One region of the Pantoea sp. SGAir0430 genome, then DNA from elsewhere that is predicted to be linked to it. Evidence: predicted binding sites of a transcription regulator. Region 1 holds the regulator's gene; each other region holds the start of a gene.
What was found. Region 1 encodes LexA, which represses DNA repair genes until DNA is damaged. Its sites were predicted from a motif close to TNCTGTATGTACATACAGNA; they were not measured.

Region 1 (3,733 bases):
CGATGCCAGCAGCGCGGTCACGCACAGGTTCATGGCGTTGGCCGCGCCGGCTTCGTTGATGCGTACCATCAGACGTGCCGCGATATCGTTCACTACCGGCGTCATCCACGCCGGACGCTGAGGATCGATAGGGTCAATCGCTTCACGCCACTCCGGAACCTGTTTGTTGAGATAGTTAACCAGCGACAGCGGCTCACCGAAGTTCACATAGCCCTGGCCGAGGTTACGCAGCTTGCGCAGGCCGCGCACCATCTGCATGAAGCCCTCTTTCTCTTTCGCGGCACCGCGCAGCTCTTTGGCATAAGTGCCGACTTCCATCACGTGCTCATAACCGATGTAGATCGGCACAAAGGTGATAGGACGGCTGCCGCCGCGCAGCAGCGCCTGTAACGTCATCGACAGCGTGCCGGTTTTCGGGTCGAGCAGACGGCCAGTACGTGAGCGCCCGCCTTCAACAAAATACTCAACTGAATAGCCGCGGCTGAACAGCTCGCCCAGATACTCGCGGAACACCGTGGAGTAGAGCTTGTTGCCTTTGAAGGTACGACGAATAAAGAAGGCACCGAGGCGACGGAAAATCGGTCCGGCTGGCCAGAAGTTGAGATTGATACCGGCAGCAATGTGCGGCGGCACCAGGCCCTGATGATAGAGCACGTAGGACAGCAGCAGATAATCCATGTGGCTGCGGTGGCAGGGCACGTAAACAATTTCGTGACCATCCTGCGCCAGCTGGCGCACGCGTTCGCCGCCGTGCACGTTAATGCCCTGATAGAGCCGACTCCACAGCCAGCCCATCACACGGTCAGTCACGCGGATCGCTTCGTACGAGAAATCCGCCGCCACTTCTTCCATCATTTCGATGGCATTCTGCTGCGCTTTTTCATGCGAAATCTTCTTGCTGCGCGCTTCGTCTTCAACCGCTTTCTCAATCGCTTTGGATTGCAGCAGCTTGTTGAACAGATCCTGGCGTGCCGGCAGACGCGGGCCGACGGCTGCCAGCCGCTGGCGGGCAAAATGAATGCGTGCGACACGTGCCAGCTTCTGCGCGATCGACTGATCGGTACCGTGTTCGGTGGCCATCTGACGCAGTGAAACCGTGGGCGAGAAGCGGACAAAGCTGTCGCGACCGTGCCACAGGATGGCAAAGAACTTCTGTATACCGTTAAGAATACGCAGATGTGGCGTCGGTTCGCCCTGAATTTCACGGCCTGGCGCACGGCCAAACATCACGGAAACCGGCAGCATCTGTACGTCCAGCGCCGCATTATTGCGGTGCAGATCGAGGTAGTCATGGAAAAGCTTGACCGACTCCGGGTTCGCCACGAAATAGGGGAAGACGCGCGGCCCATCGTGAATAAATACGTGGCGCGGCAGCAGGGTGCCGTCAATCTCCAGCGGCGCCAGCGGATCCGGCAGATCGTGCTTCAGGCACTGTGCGCGTAGCGTGAGCAGGTCCGCCTTTGAATCATAAGGCAAAACATACATCACCGGACGGGTCGGATCGATACCGTGTTCCGAGATCGGATCGGTCGGAATGACCTTACTTTTTACCAAAATAGAGAGTGGTAAATTCAACAATTTGTAATAGAGTTTACGCCAACCTGACATAGACAACTTGAAGCCTCTTGTTAGCAAAGCGCGGCAAGCATACCAGAAAGTGCGGCGAAGATCTGTGGCTGTGCCACCTCGCGCGCCCAGACATTGACGTCAAAAACAGTTAAGGGTTCCACAACATGGCAAATAACGTCACCGGTTTCCTGAGAATCATTAAAGCCGCCGGTTATTCCTGGCAGGGGCTGCGCGCTGCCTGGCAGCATGAAGCCGCTTTTCGCCAGGAGGCGATTGCCGCACTGGTCGCGGTTGCCATCGCCTGCTGGCTGGATGTCGATATCATCACGCGTGTGTTGCTGATTGGCTCGGTGGTGCTGGTAGTCATTGTTGAGATCCTTAATAGTGCCATCGAAGCCGTGGTGGACCGTATTGGTCAGGAACGCCATCCGCTGGCGGGACGCGCCAAAGACATGGGCTCGGCGGCGGTACTGCTGGCTATCTTACTGGCTCTGTTTGTCTGGATCGCGCTGCTTTGGTCGCATTTGCGATAAACATTCCACATTCATCAAGCCGCTGATTTTTCCCTCTGTTTCGGTTTTCATTTCGCCAATACCTGTATATACTCACAGCGACTGTATAAACAACCAGGGGGCGGGATGAAAGCGTTAACCAGCAGGCAGCAACAGGTCTATGACCTGATTCGCGACCATATTAATCAGACCGGCATGCCGCCAACGCGTGCTGAAATTGCTTCGCAACTGGGCTTCCGCTCGCCTAACGCTGCTGAAGAGCACCTGAAAGCGCTGGCGCGTAAAGGTGTCATTGAAATCGTCTCCGGTGCATCGCGCGGTATCCGCCTGCTGATGGAAGAAGAGGCGAGTGAAGGGCTGCCACTGATCGGTCGCGTCGCCGCCGGTGAACCGCTGCTGGCGCAGGAACATATCGAAGCCCACTATCAGGTTGACGCCAACCTGTTCAAACCCTCTGCCGATTTCCTGCTGCGCGTCAGCGGTATGTCGATGAAAGATATCGGCATTATGGACGGTGATCTGCTCGCGGTGCATAAAACACAGGAAGTGCGCAATGGCCAGGTGGTGGTTGCGCGTATTGATGATGAAGTCACGGTGAAACGCTGGAAGAAGCAGGGCGCGATTGTCCAGCTGCTGCCGGAAAACAATGATTTCCAGCCGATTGTCGTGGATACCCGTGAACAGTCGCTGACCGTGGAAGGGCTGGCCGTTGGCATCGTGCGCAACGGCGAGTGGCTCTGAAACCCGGTTGATCTCCCCCGCTGCGGCGGCGCTCGCGCGCTGGCCGCAGTCTGCTTTAATCATACTTTTGTTCCCGGCCCGTAAGGCGCTCGCTCAGGCCGACTACCGTAACCCTCGGGATGGGGCTGATGCAGCTATTTTCCTCTTCTGATAAAACGCTGTGGCGACTGGCGTTGCCAATGATCCTCTCCAATATCACTGTGCCGCTGCTCGGCGTGGTCGATACCGCCGTGATTGGCCATCTTGATAGCCCGATCTACCTCGGCGGCGTGGCCGTAGGCACCACGGCAACCAGCTTCATCTTTATGCTGCTGCTGTTTCTGCGTATGAGCACCACCGGTTTAACCGCGCAGGCGTTCGGGGCCGGCGATAAACAGGCACTGGCGCGCGCACTGATGCAGCCGCTGCTGATCGCTCTGGCCGCCGGGTTGCTGCTGGCGCTGCTGCGTTCTCCTGCCAGTAGCCTGGCGGCAACGCTGATGGGCGGCAGCGCGGAAGTCCAGCAGCAGGCGCAGATCTTCATTGAAATCCGCTGGCTGAGCGCACCGGCTACGCTGGCTAACCTGGTGATTCTCGGCTGGCTGCTGGGCGTGCAGTATGCGCGTGCGCCGATGGTTCTGCTGATTGTCGGAAACCTGGTCAACATCCTGCTCGATCTGCTGCTGGTGCTGAAATTGCACTGGGGCGTTGCCGGTGCCGCCGCCGCCACGGCGCTGGCCGAATACGTGACGCTGGCAGTGGGATTATGGATGGTGGCGCGCGTACTGAAACTGCGCGGCATCGATTTCAAACTGCTGAAAAACAGCTGGCGCGGTGACGCGGCGCGGTTATTTCGCCTTAATCGCGACATCATGCTGCGCTCGCTCATGCTGCAGATTTGCTTTGCCTCACTGACCCTGCTGGGTGCACGC
Region 2 (3,733 bases), 130 kb from region 1:
AAACCGGTTTAGAGAACTCCAGCACCAGCAGACGGCCGCCCGGCTTGAGCACGCGGAACATCGACGCCAGCGCCTTCTCTTTTTCGGTCACGTTACGCAGGCCGAAGGAGATGGTGATGCAGTCGAAATAGTTATCCGGGAACGGCAGCGCTTCTGCGTTAGCCTGCACGTAGCTGACGTTGCCGGTTACGCCGAGATTGCGCAGCTTTTCGCGTCCCATCTTCAGCATTGAGCTGTTGATGTCCGCCAGCACCACCTGACCGGTTTCACCGACCAGGCGCGAGAATTTTGCCGTCAGATCGCCGGTACCGCCGGCCAGATCCAGGACGCGCTGACCGCGGCGCACGCCGCTGCTGTCGATGGTAAAACGCTTCCAGACGCGATGGATGCCGAACGACATCAGATCGTTCATCAGGTCATATTTCGCCGCGACGGAGTGAAACACGTCCGCGACTTTATCGGCCTTTTCACTTTTGGCGACGGTCTGAAAGCCAAAATGGGTAGTTTCCTGCTGTGATTCATCTGCCATCGGTTTTACCTGTTCCACAAACAATACTTCCCGAAGTGTATCAGAGTCGGGCGATCCGAGCACGCCACCGGCGTGTTATTCGTTAATGCGGCGCAGGGAAGCGGCGGAAGAATCTGCCGCATTTTCAGCGGGCTCGCTATCATCGGCCCATGTATCATCCGCCGCGTCGGGCTGCGCCTGCTCTGCCAGTTGCGGGTTGATGGGCCGTTTGATCTCCACGCCAAGCGCACGAAACGACTCGCTCTGGGCGATCAGATTGCCGCGCCCCTGTGCCAGCTTTTTCATCGCTAGCTGATAACTCTGCTGCGCTTTGTCGAGGCTATGCCCGATGCCGCTCATATCATCGACAAACAGCCGCATCTTATCGTACAAGCGCGCAGCGCGGTCGGCGATGCGCTGGGCATTACGGCTCTGATGCTCATAGCGCCACAGGTTATTAATGGTGCGCAGCGCCACCAGCAGCGTGGTCGGGCTGACCAGCATAATGTTTTGCTGCAGCGCTTCGCTGATCAGCTCCGGCTGACGATCGATCGCCAGCAGAAACGCCGGTTCGACCGGAATAAACATCAGCACATAATCCAGCGAGCGTAAACCGGGCAATTGTTGATAATCTTTACGCCCCAGCAGCCGGATATGCCCGCGCACCGCGTTGATGTGCTCCTGAATCGCCTGTTCGCGCGTCAGCTCATCGTCGGCGTTGAAGTAGCGCTCATAGGCAATCAGCGTCATTTTGGCGTCAATTACCACATCTTTACCCTGCGGCAGACGCACAATCACATCCGGTTGCATACGGCCCTGCTGCTCCAGCTGCACGCTGACCTGAGTCTGGTACTCGTAGCCTTCGCGCAGACCTGAGGCCTCCAGCACCCGGCTGAGCACCACTTCGCCCCAGTTGCCCTGAATTTTATTGTCGCCCTTCAGCGCTTTGGTGAGGTTGATCGCTTCCTGCGCCATCTGCGCGTTGAGCTGCTGCAGCTGACGAATCTCATGCGCCAGCGTGTGGCGTTCACGCGCTTCCTGGCCGAAGCTGTCGTTGACCTGGCGGCGGAAGCCGTCCAGCTGTTCGCGCAGCGGGCCGATCAGGCTGTTGAGGCTCTGCCGGTTCTGCTCGTCGACGCGTTTTCCGCTGTTTTCGAAGATTCGGTTGGCGAGGTTTTCAAACTGCGCACTCAGGCGCTGTTCGCTGTTGGTCAGCAGACGCTGCTTCTCCTCAGCGGCGAAACGCGTCTCTTCTAATCGAATGGTGACTTCCCGCAGTTCGGCTTCCTGCGCGCTGTTAACTTCCAGCTGATTACGCAACTCGCGGCTGAGCTGTTCACTCTCGGCCCGCCAGTAATCCAGCTGCTGCAGGCGCTCCTGCGCGCCGCTTAGCGTGCCGTGTAGCTGGCGCAGCTCCTGTTCGCGCTGCTGCAGTTGCTGTTGCAGCTGTTCCAGCTGCTGCTGCTGACGCTGCTGCGCCTGTTCCAGCAGGCGGCGTTCGGTGGTGAAGCTGGCGTGCTGATGGCCGGCGCGCAGCTGGGCAATAATCCAGCCAATGCCCAAACCGGCCAGCGCCAGCGCGCCGCTGATGATAAGTTGCTGATCCATAATCCCCCCGCGGATCGTCTCGCTGAGGAGAAGGTAGAGCGCCACTGTATGAATGTCCAGAACATTCATGGCAACCCGCGGATTTTATCGCGGGCGCGATAGGCTCCGTCCGGGCAACTACAGGGCGCGTACGGTCAGGTCGCCGGCTTTCCAGGCATCAATCAGGAAAAACGGCATCGGCAGCACCCATTCGCTGTCGCTTTTCACCTTCGCCGGATAGCACCAGCTGTTGCCGCCGTAGGTCAGCTCCACCTGCTGCTGGCCATTTTCAGCGTTAGCCACTTTGCCGGCCATGCTGGCGAAACCGGCGTTGCTGCCGACGTGGAAGCTGTCGGTCTGCCAGCGAATCGGCGCATGCGCCGGCCACGGCTGCGCGTGGTGGAAGTGAAAGATATCGTCGTGATTGAGGATGCTGTCGCGTACCGTCGGCCACAGCGCTACCTTGAGGAAGTACTGGTCGGTAAAGCGCTCGCTGCCGTCATACTGCGCGATAAAGTCGCGCATCTGCTGCTCCACGTTGTGAAACACGCCGTGACAGCCGCCCCACATGCCGGCCAGTAACAGCTCGGTGTGCGAATAATAATCGCGCATGTGGTGGAACCAGAATGGCGAAGCCAGCCAGGCGTCGACGGCCGCGACTTCGCGCTCTGACAGCAGCGAATCCGCATCCCGCACGATGTAGCGTTTTACGCTGACATCGTCCATCACCAGAAAGCGCCACAGCGTAGGGAAAATGGTTTTCTCCTGCGACATATCCACCAGTTGGGTGTTTGGCTGGGTCAGGCGCTGCCACACGTGCTGCGGCACGCTATCGTCGAGATAGATGCGGCACATCCAGTCCGGATAGAGCTCACGCGCCACCTCAACGTTTTTGATCAGGGTTTCGCAATAGCGCGGCTGACCGCCATACAGACTGAAGGAGATGATATTTTCTGCCGGATTGCTGCGGTTAATCGGCGCAGGCGCCGGTGCGGGAAAAGTCGCTTTCGCGCCCTGACTGAAACGCATGTCGGATTGGGTGAGCGATTCCAGGCCATAACGCGCCACTTCATCTGTCTTATCCAGCCAGCCACACACTTCCGTCAGGCCATCCAGCCAGGTTTCCGACGCCTGCGCGCGCTGCGCCGCCGGTGCCTGATAGATTTTCTGGTAAATCTTGTAGGATTTTTTATGTTCGCCGACGCGCATCAGCGTCAGCGCGTAGTCGCTGAGCACCTGCATCTGGTTAGGCATGACGCGCAGCACTTCTTCGCAGCACTGGCGCGCCAGAGGATAATCTGACGCGGCCATTGCCTGACGAAACCGCGCGGCGGCACTCTCAACGCGGGCCTGCATTGCAGCAGGGCGGCTGGTAAAACCCGGACGTGGGACAGAGATCGTTTTGCGCATAGGAAATTTCTCAGAATCGGCTGAAATTGCGCGCATTCTAATCAGGCAATTGCTGAGCTCCCTATAAGCCTGGTCTCGAAATCATTCCCTGACTGGCGCGCTAAAGTAAGCGACGCGCGGCATCCACCACAATTTTCACCGCATCGCTTTCTGTCTGCTTCATAGTGGCCGCATCCGGGATCTCTTTTTGCGTGCGATTCACGATGACGCCAGCCACCATGCCGGCAC
Region 3 (3,733 bases), 1.0 Mb from region 1:
ATGATGACGTTGCTGGCGTAACCAGCGCAGCAGTTCGTGTTGCCGTGATTTGTTCATGCGAAGCCGTTTGATCACCGTGACGAGAGGCAAAATCCGACGCTAAATACCGGACAGACGGGTGGCAGAACTGTAGCACGCAGGCGATAAAAAAGGCGACCAAAAGTGGCCGCCTCAGTGCAATTATGATCAGATAATTAACAACTTACTTATCGTTTTTAACCAGACCATCCAGATAACGTTCCGCATCCAGCGCGGCCATACAGCCGGTACCGGCAGAGGTAATGGCCTGACGATAGATGTGGTCCATTACGTCACCGGCAGCGAACACGCCCGGCACGCTGGTCTGTGTCGCATTGCCCTGCAGGCCGGACTGCACTTTGATATAGCCGTTTTCCAGATCCAGCTGGCCATCGAAAATCGCCGTGTTCGGACTATGACCGATGGCGACAAACAGGCCCGCCACTTCCAGCGAGAGCGGAGCTTCACCTTTGGTTGACGAGAGTTTCAACCCGGTGACGCCCATCTGATCGCCTACCACCTCGTCCAGCGCGCGGTCAGTGTGCAGCACGATGTTGCCGTTACGCACTTTCTCCATCAGGCGGTCAATCAGGATTTTCTCAGCGCGGAAGCTGTCACGACGGTGAATCAGGTGCACTTCGGAAGCGATGTTTGCCAGATAGAGCGCCTCTTCAACGGCCGTATTACCGCCGCCGATAACCGCGACTTTTTGGTTGCGATAGAAGAAACCATCACAGGTGGCGCAGGCCGAAACCCCTTTGCCTTTGAATGCCTCTTCTGACGGCAGGCCGAGGTAGCGCGCTGAAGCACCGGTCGCGATGATCAGCGCATCCGCCGTGTATTCGCCGCTGTCGCCGGTCAGGCGGAACGGACGGTTCTGCAAATCAACCGTGTGAATATGATCAAAGATGATTTCGGTGTTGAACTTCTCAGCATGCTCCTGCATGCGTTCCATCAGCGCAGGGCCGGTCAGATCGTGCGGGTCGCCCGGCCAGTTTTCGACTTCAGTCGTGGTGGTGAGCTGGCCGCCTTTTTCCAGTCCGGTAATCAAAACCGGGTTCAGGTTAGCGCGGGCGGCATAAACCGCTGCGGTGTAACCGGCAGGGCCGGAGCCCAGAATGAGCAGCTTACTGTGTTTGGCCGTACTCATGCGTTCCTCAGTGTGTGTCTGACAACATAGTTTTCGATTGTAGGGAAATTACTGTCGCAAAAAAAGGTTTCAGCAATTTTGTTAACAATCACTGCAAGCGGCGTAGACGATGAATGGCAATTCTGCACGCGCGCTGCGCCAAAAGGGGGCATTGCTCGGCAATTTGTGGTGCAGCTGTATAAAAATTCTCATTTAAAAACAGCAACCCAGTACGCTGTCTGGCATCTTGTACTGAATTTGGATGTTTTACTTTGACAATCGCCTGCGCTTTTGCGAAAACATTGTCAGAAGCAGAGAAAATTTAGCGGTTCGAAACAGAATTTCAGCTCTGTTTTGCGCAATTTCGCCAAATAAACTCAGCCTGACATTGGTAATGACGCATGATGTGGACAGACAGCATGCGTCATACGGATGGTCGCGTTACTGCACAGGCTTAAAGACTTCACTTCAGTAAGGCCCTGAACATTGAACGTTTTCAGGGTTTGGCAGGTAAAGGGAAGGAATTAAGAGAGACAATAATAATGGTAGACAACAAGAAACGCCCCGGAAAAGATCTGGATCGGATCGACAGAAATATTCTGAATGAACTGCAGAAAGACGGTCGTATTTCCAACGTTGAGCTTTCAAAACGTGTCGGCCTCTCGCCAACACCTTGTCTTGAACGCGTACGTCGCCTGGAACGTCAGGGTTTCATTCTGGGCTACACCGCGCAGCTGAACCCGCACTATCTCGATGCTTCACTGCTGGTATTCGTTGAGATTACTCTGAATCGCGGCGCGCCGGATGTGTTTGAACAATTTAACGCCGCCGTACAAAAACTTGAGGAAACTCAAGAATGTCACCTCGTTTCCGGTGACTTTGACTACCTGTTGAAAACCCGCGTGCCGGATATGTCCGCCTATCGTAAACTGCTGGGTGAGACCTTGCTGCGCCTGCCGGGCGTCAACGACACCCGTACCTACGTGGTGATGGAAGAGGTCAAACAGAGCAATCGTCTGGTGATTAAGACCCGGTAACGCAGGGCAGGTGCAAAGCTTGCAGGATTTCGGTACACTCCTGTGAATTCATACAGGACCAGCGTCAGGCAAGCCTGGCGCTGTTGCCTTCTTAATTTACAGGCACCTGGAGAGTTCTCTTGAGCCAGGAATATACAGAAGATAAAGACGTTTCATTACAACCACTGAGCAGCGGACGTCGGCTGCTGGAAGCGTTGCTCATCCTGGTGGCCTTGTTTGCCATCTATCTGATGGTGTCGCTGGTTAGCTTTAATCCCTCCGATCCCAGCTGGTCACAAACCGCCTGGCACGAGCCGATCCACAATCTGGGCGGCAGCGTGGGCGCATGGCTGGCTGATACCCTGCTGTTTATTTTTGGTGTGATGGCCTACGCCATTCCGCCAGTGATTATTGGTCTGTGCTGGATCACCTTCCGTCAGCGCGATCGCCAGGATTACATCGACTATTTTGCGGTGGGCCTGCGGCTGATTGGCGTGCTGGCGCTGGTGGTGACCACCTGCGGACTGGCTGCGCTGAACGTGGACGATATCTGGTATTTTGCCTCCGGCGGCGTAATTGGCAGCCTGGTGAGCAATGCGATGGCGCCGTGGTTCAGCGGTGCCGGTGGCACGCTGACGCTGCTGTGCGTCTGGGCGGCGGGTATCACGCTTTATACCGGCTGGTCCTGGCTGGCGATTGCCGAGAAGATCGGCAGCGTGGTGATGGGCGTGCTGACCTTTGCCAGCAACCGCTCGCGCCATGATGAACCCTGGCAGGAAGAAGACGACTACGACGAGGCGCACCCCGACGAAGCGGTTCCGCCACTGCGCGCTGCGCCGGCTCAGGACGACGAAGATGACGTACTGCTGGCTAAGCCCCGACAGGTAGCGGAACCTGTGGCTGAAGTCGCCAGCGACGATCCCCTGCTGGCGAAAGCCAGTGCGGCTACCGCGGCTGCGCTGGCCGCCACCAGTGACGCCGCACGTCAGGCGCCGGCCGTCGCTGCGCCTGAGCCATCCGCACCGGCGGTAAACGTAGCTCCACAACCTGCGCCGTCACAGCTGACTGCGGCTGTCCCGGCATCGGCAGCCGTTGCCAGTGCGCCTGCGGCGCCAGCTATTCCGCCAGCAGAACCCACGCCAGCTGCTCCCCCGTTATATCGCTTCGAAGTGCCTGCGTCACCGGCCGCCGACGCCTTCTCGCTTGCTGAAGAAGACGATGGCCCGCGCATGGGTAACTGGCAGAGTGCCGATCAGGCCGCCACACCGCTGAATACGGCAGCCGCTGCCGCACTCGGTTCAGCGACGGCCGCCGCTGCTGCCCGCTCTGCGGCTTACACGCCAGCCTTTGATGTGGTGCCGGAGCGCGATTACAACCCGCAGGTGAAACAGGGCATCGGCCCGGAACTGCCGCGTCCTAACAAGGTTAAGCTGCCAACCCGGCGTGAGCTGGCCTCATACGGTATCAAACTGCCATCGCAACGCATGGCAGAAGAGAAGGCCCGCGAAGAGGCCGACCAGCAGCAGCCAGAAATCAGCGCCAGCTGGCAAGTGCCACAGCCGCACGATGA
Region 4 (3,733 bases), 850 kb from region 1:
TCCGATGGTCTGAATCAGCGAGCGCTCGGAGCGCAGGAAGCCCTCTTTATCGGCGTCAAGAATCGCCACCAGCGACACTTCCGGCATATCCAGCCCTTCGCGCAGCAGGTTGATCCCCACCAGCACGTCAAACTCCCCGAGACGTAGATCGCGAATGATCTCCATACGCTCAACGGTATCAATGTCGGAGTGCAGATAACGCACCTTCTCGCCGTGCTCTTCAAGATACTCGGTGAGGTCTTCGGCCATGCGCTTGGTCAGCGTGGTAACCAGCACGCGCTCGTTGATTTCGACGCGCTTGCGGATCTCCGACAGCAGATCGTCGACCTGGGTCGCCACCGGACGCACCTCAAGAATCGGATCGAGCAGACCGGTAGGCCGCACCACCTGATCGATGACGTCGCCGCCCGATTTCTCCAGCTCGTAGTTACCTGGCGTGGCCGAGACGTAAATGGTCTGCGGTGCCAGCGCTTCAAACTCTTCAAAGCGCAGCGGACGGTTGTCCAGCGCTGACGGCAGGCGGAAACCGTACTCCACCAGCGTCTCTTTACGCGCGCGGTCACCGCGATACATGCCGCCAATCTGCGGAATAGTCACGTGGGATTCATCGACCACCAGCAGGCCATCCGCCGGCAGGTAATCAAACAGCGTCGGCGGCGGCTCGCCCGGTCCGCGCCCGGATAGATAGCGCGAATAGTTTTCAATGCCCGAGCAGTAGCCGAGTTCGTTCATCATTTCGAGGTCAAACTGGGTGCGCTGGGTGATGCGCTGCTCTTCCAGCAGTTTGTTGTTCTCCAGCAGCACTTTGCGCCGCACCGCCAGCTCATCCTTGATCTCTTCCATCGCCTGCAGAATACGCTCGCGCGGCGTCACGTAGTGCGTCTTCGGGTAGATGGTGAAACGCGGAATCACCGAGATCACCTGGCCGGTCAGCGGGTCGAACAGCGACAGGCGCTCAACCTCTTCATCAAACAGTTCAACGCGCAGACCAATGTCATCGGATTCCGCCGGGAAGATATCGATCACTTCGCCGCGCACGCGGAAGGTGCCGCGCTGGAAAACCTGATCGTTGCGGGTGTACTGCAGTTCGGCGAGGCGGCGCAGGATGCTGCGCTGGTCGATGATCATGCCGCGCGTCAGATGCAGCATCATTTTCAGGTAGAGATCGGGATCGCCCAGGCCGTAGATAGCAGAAACCGACGCCACCACAATCACGTCGCGGCGCTCCAGCATCGCTTTGGTGGCAGAGAGACGCATCTGCTCGATGTGCTCGTTTACCGCCGCATCTTTCTCGATGAAGGTATCCGAACTGGGCACGTAGGCTTCCGGCTGATAGTAGTCGTAGTAGGAGACGAAGAATTCGACCGCGTTATCCGGGAAGAACTCTTTCATCTCACCATACAGCTGTGCCGCCAGCGTTTTATTCGGTGCCATTACCATGGTCGGCCGGTTGAGATCGGCAATGACGTTGGCGATGGTAAAAGTTTTTCCTGAACCGGTAACCCCCAGCAGCGTCTGGTGCGCCAGTCCATCCTCCAGCCCTTCTTCAAGGCGACGAATCGCCTCAGGCTGATCGCCTGAAGGTTTGAAAGCGGAGTTGAGTTTAAAGGCTTTACTCATGGTATTACGGTTCCTGCTGAAGAAGTCGGCGGGCAGGCTGGTAATTCTACTCTGCTATGGCGATTTTGCCAGAAAAAAATACTGGATATAATTACAGATATGCTGCACGATGATGGGGAGATGCCGCGATTCGCTTCAGCGTAATTTATGCGGTAATCCGGAAGCGTTTGTTGCGCAAGGTTATCCCCAGACGAGCAACGCTTTTAACAATTGTCAATAGAGCGTCATTAAATTGCAGTCTGATGACAAGCCAGACAATTCTCAGGCTTGCTTTTAAATAACCTGCTGATTTAAAAGACTTTGACTCAAAAGCCCAGTTTCGCAGCATTATGTATGCAACCCGCGTATTTCCTCGCTTGCGCCCGGTTTTCAGTCGCTAATGCACAAGGTTATCCACAGGAATAGTGGATAACTGAATCCAGCCCCACGTCCATCGGCTGTGTATAATTTTCCCCTCGCTTATCCTGCCGTGCGAAAAAATTTTTTTTGCGATTATTTTTCCATCATCCCGTGCGGCTTTAACTATTCTTTTGGCGTACCCCATCGTGCCGTAACGGGAAAAAGCCCAGCGTTAAGGCCACTTATTTCTTCAGTCCCTGCCTTATGACAGCACAGATGCACCAGAAACGTTAAGCAGTCAGCACCGTCAAAGTGCAGGCGAGTTATTACTGTGGGCAATTGTTAAGCTTTGCTCATCAATTATGGCGAGTTTCGCTGCCTTTTACCCCGATTGAGGCTGCTTTGGCGGATCTGGCCTGGGAATTGCAGTGAATTAACGGTGGAGTGACGAGTCCATGCCGGCAGGATGAACAAGCGCCGCCGGCGACAGCAGTGTCCCAATAGCCATTGTGCATGACTGTATGCCAGACGACACAGAGCGGGAGCATTCAGGCGAATAATCTGGAAGGAGAATGTCAGATGCTGAGTTTACGTTCGGTGAATCAATTTTACGGTCAGAACCATATTTTATGGGATGTGGATCTCGATCTGCCGCCAGGCACCTGCACCGGCGTGCTGGGCAGCCCGGGGATGGGCAAAACCACGCTGGTGAACTGTATTATGGGTCGCCTGCCCATTAATAGTGGATCGATGACCTGGCAGGAAGACGGCGCGCCGCCGGAAAACCTGCTGCTGCAGCCTGCTGAGCAACGCGCGCGCATGGGCATCGGCTACGTACCACAGGGACGCCACATCTTTTCCCAGATGAGCGTAGAAGATAACCTGCTGATTGCGCTGATGGCGGCACAGGACGATCGCAGCCGCGCCATTCCCGAGATGGTGTTCGATCTGTTTCCGGCGCTCTACTCGCTGCGTCATCAGCGCAGTGGCGAACTGCCGATGGATCAGCAGCAGCAGCTGGCCCTGGCGCGCGCGCTGGTGCTGCAGCCGAAACTATTGATCCTCGATGAACCCACCGAAGGCATGTCGCCGTGGCTGGAGGAGGAGATGGGGAATCTGATTTGCCGCCTGAACCGCGACTATGGCCTGACGATTCTGCTGCTGGAACAGCATGTGTCGTTCATTCGCCGCGTGGCAGACTATTTTCTGCTGCTGCATCGTGGCCGCAACGTGGCGCAGGGCAGCGTGGCGCAGCTGGATGATGTAACGGTGAGTAAGTGGCTAACGGCCACCTAGCGTCGGTAGCCTGCGGCGCAGAGTGCTGCGCCGCCGCGCCATTTACTGTGGCAGGGTAAGGTAACGGCCACAGTCGGCCTGCTGCGCCGCGCTGCTCAGCCACGGAATCTCACCGAGGAACGGGGCCGCAATGCGCTGTTGCAGCGTTGCCAGATATTCCGCATGTCGCTTACCCGGCGGCTGGATGTCATTGGCAATCCAGCCGGCAAGGCGCAACCCGCGCGCCTTCACCGCTTCCGCCGTCAGCATGGCGTGGTTGATGCAGCCGAGCTTCACGCCGACCACCAGAATCACCGGCAGCTGCTCGGCGGCGACCCAGTCGGCATAAGTTTGCGTCGCGGACAGCGGCGTGAACCAGCCGCCCGCGCCTTCCACCAGCACCCATTCAGCCTGCTGCTCCAGCGCGCGTAAACCAGCGGAGAGCTGCGCAAATTCAATCGGTCTGCCCTCTTCCGCGCTGACGATATGCGGCGACGTC

Region 2: a site for LexA is predicted at 2,159-2,178, ahead of rmuC (DNA recombination protein RmuC). Genes of this name have one in related genera too.
Region 3: a site for LexA is predicted at 2,223-2,242, ahead of E7738_RS07670 (DNA translocase FtsK 4TM domain-containing protein). Genes of this name have one in related genera too.
Region 4: a site for LexA is predicted at 1,700-1,719, ahead of uvrB (excinuclease ABC subunit UvrB). Genes of this name have one in related genera too.

The regions. Positions count from the first base shown of each region.
Region 1 is NZ_CP039427.1:2,583,982-2,587,714, reverse strand. It holds gene plsB (glycerol-3-phosphate 1-O-acyltransferase PlsB) at 1-1,608, opposite strand, end outside; gene E7738_RS12340 (diacylglycerol kinase) at 1,734-2,102, shown strand; gene lexA (transcriptional repressor LexA) at 2,208-2,822, shown strand; gene dinF (MATE family efflux transporter DinF) at 2,951-3,733, shown strand, end outside.
Region 2 is NZ_CP039427.1:2,718,857-2,722,589, forward strand. It holds gene ubiE (bifunctional demethylmenaquinone methyltransferase/2-methoxy-6-polyprenyl-1,4-benzoquinol methylase UbiE) at 1-529, opposite strand, end outside; gene rmuC (DNA recombination protein RmuC) at 605-2,116, opposite strand; gene E7738_RS12930 (tetratricopeptide repeat protein) at 2,234-3,505, opposite strand; gene udp (uridine phosphorylase) at 3,606-3,733, opposite strand, start outside.
Region 3 is NZ_CP039427.1:1,588,954-1,592,686, reverse strand. It holds gene cydD (heme ABC transporter permease/ATP-binding protein CydD) at 1-57, opposite strand, end outside; gene trxB (thioredoxin-disulfide reductase) at 203-1,168, opposite strand; gene lrp (leucine-responsive transcriptional regulator Lrp) at 1,690-2,184, shown strand; gene E7738_RS07670 (DNA translocase FtsK 4TM domain-containing protein) at 2,304-3,733, shown strand, end outside.
Region 4 is NZ_CP039427.1:1,737,237-1,740,969, forward strand. It holds gene uvrB (excinuclease ABC subunit UvrB) at 1-1,620, opposite strand, end outside; gene E7738_RS08365 (ABC transporter ATP-binding protein) at 2,539-3,255, shown strand; gene bioD (dethiobiotin synthase) at 3,298-3,733, opposite strand, start outside.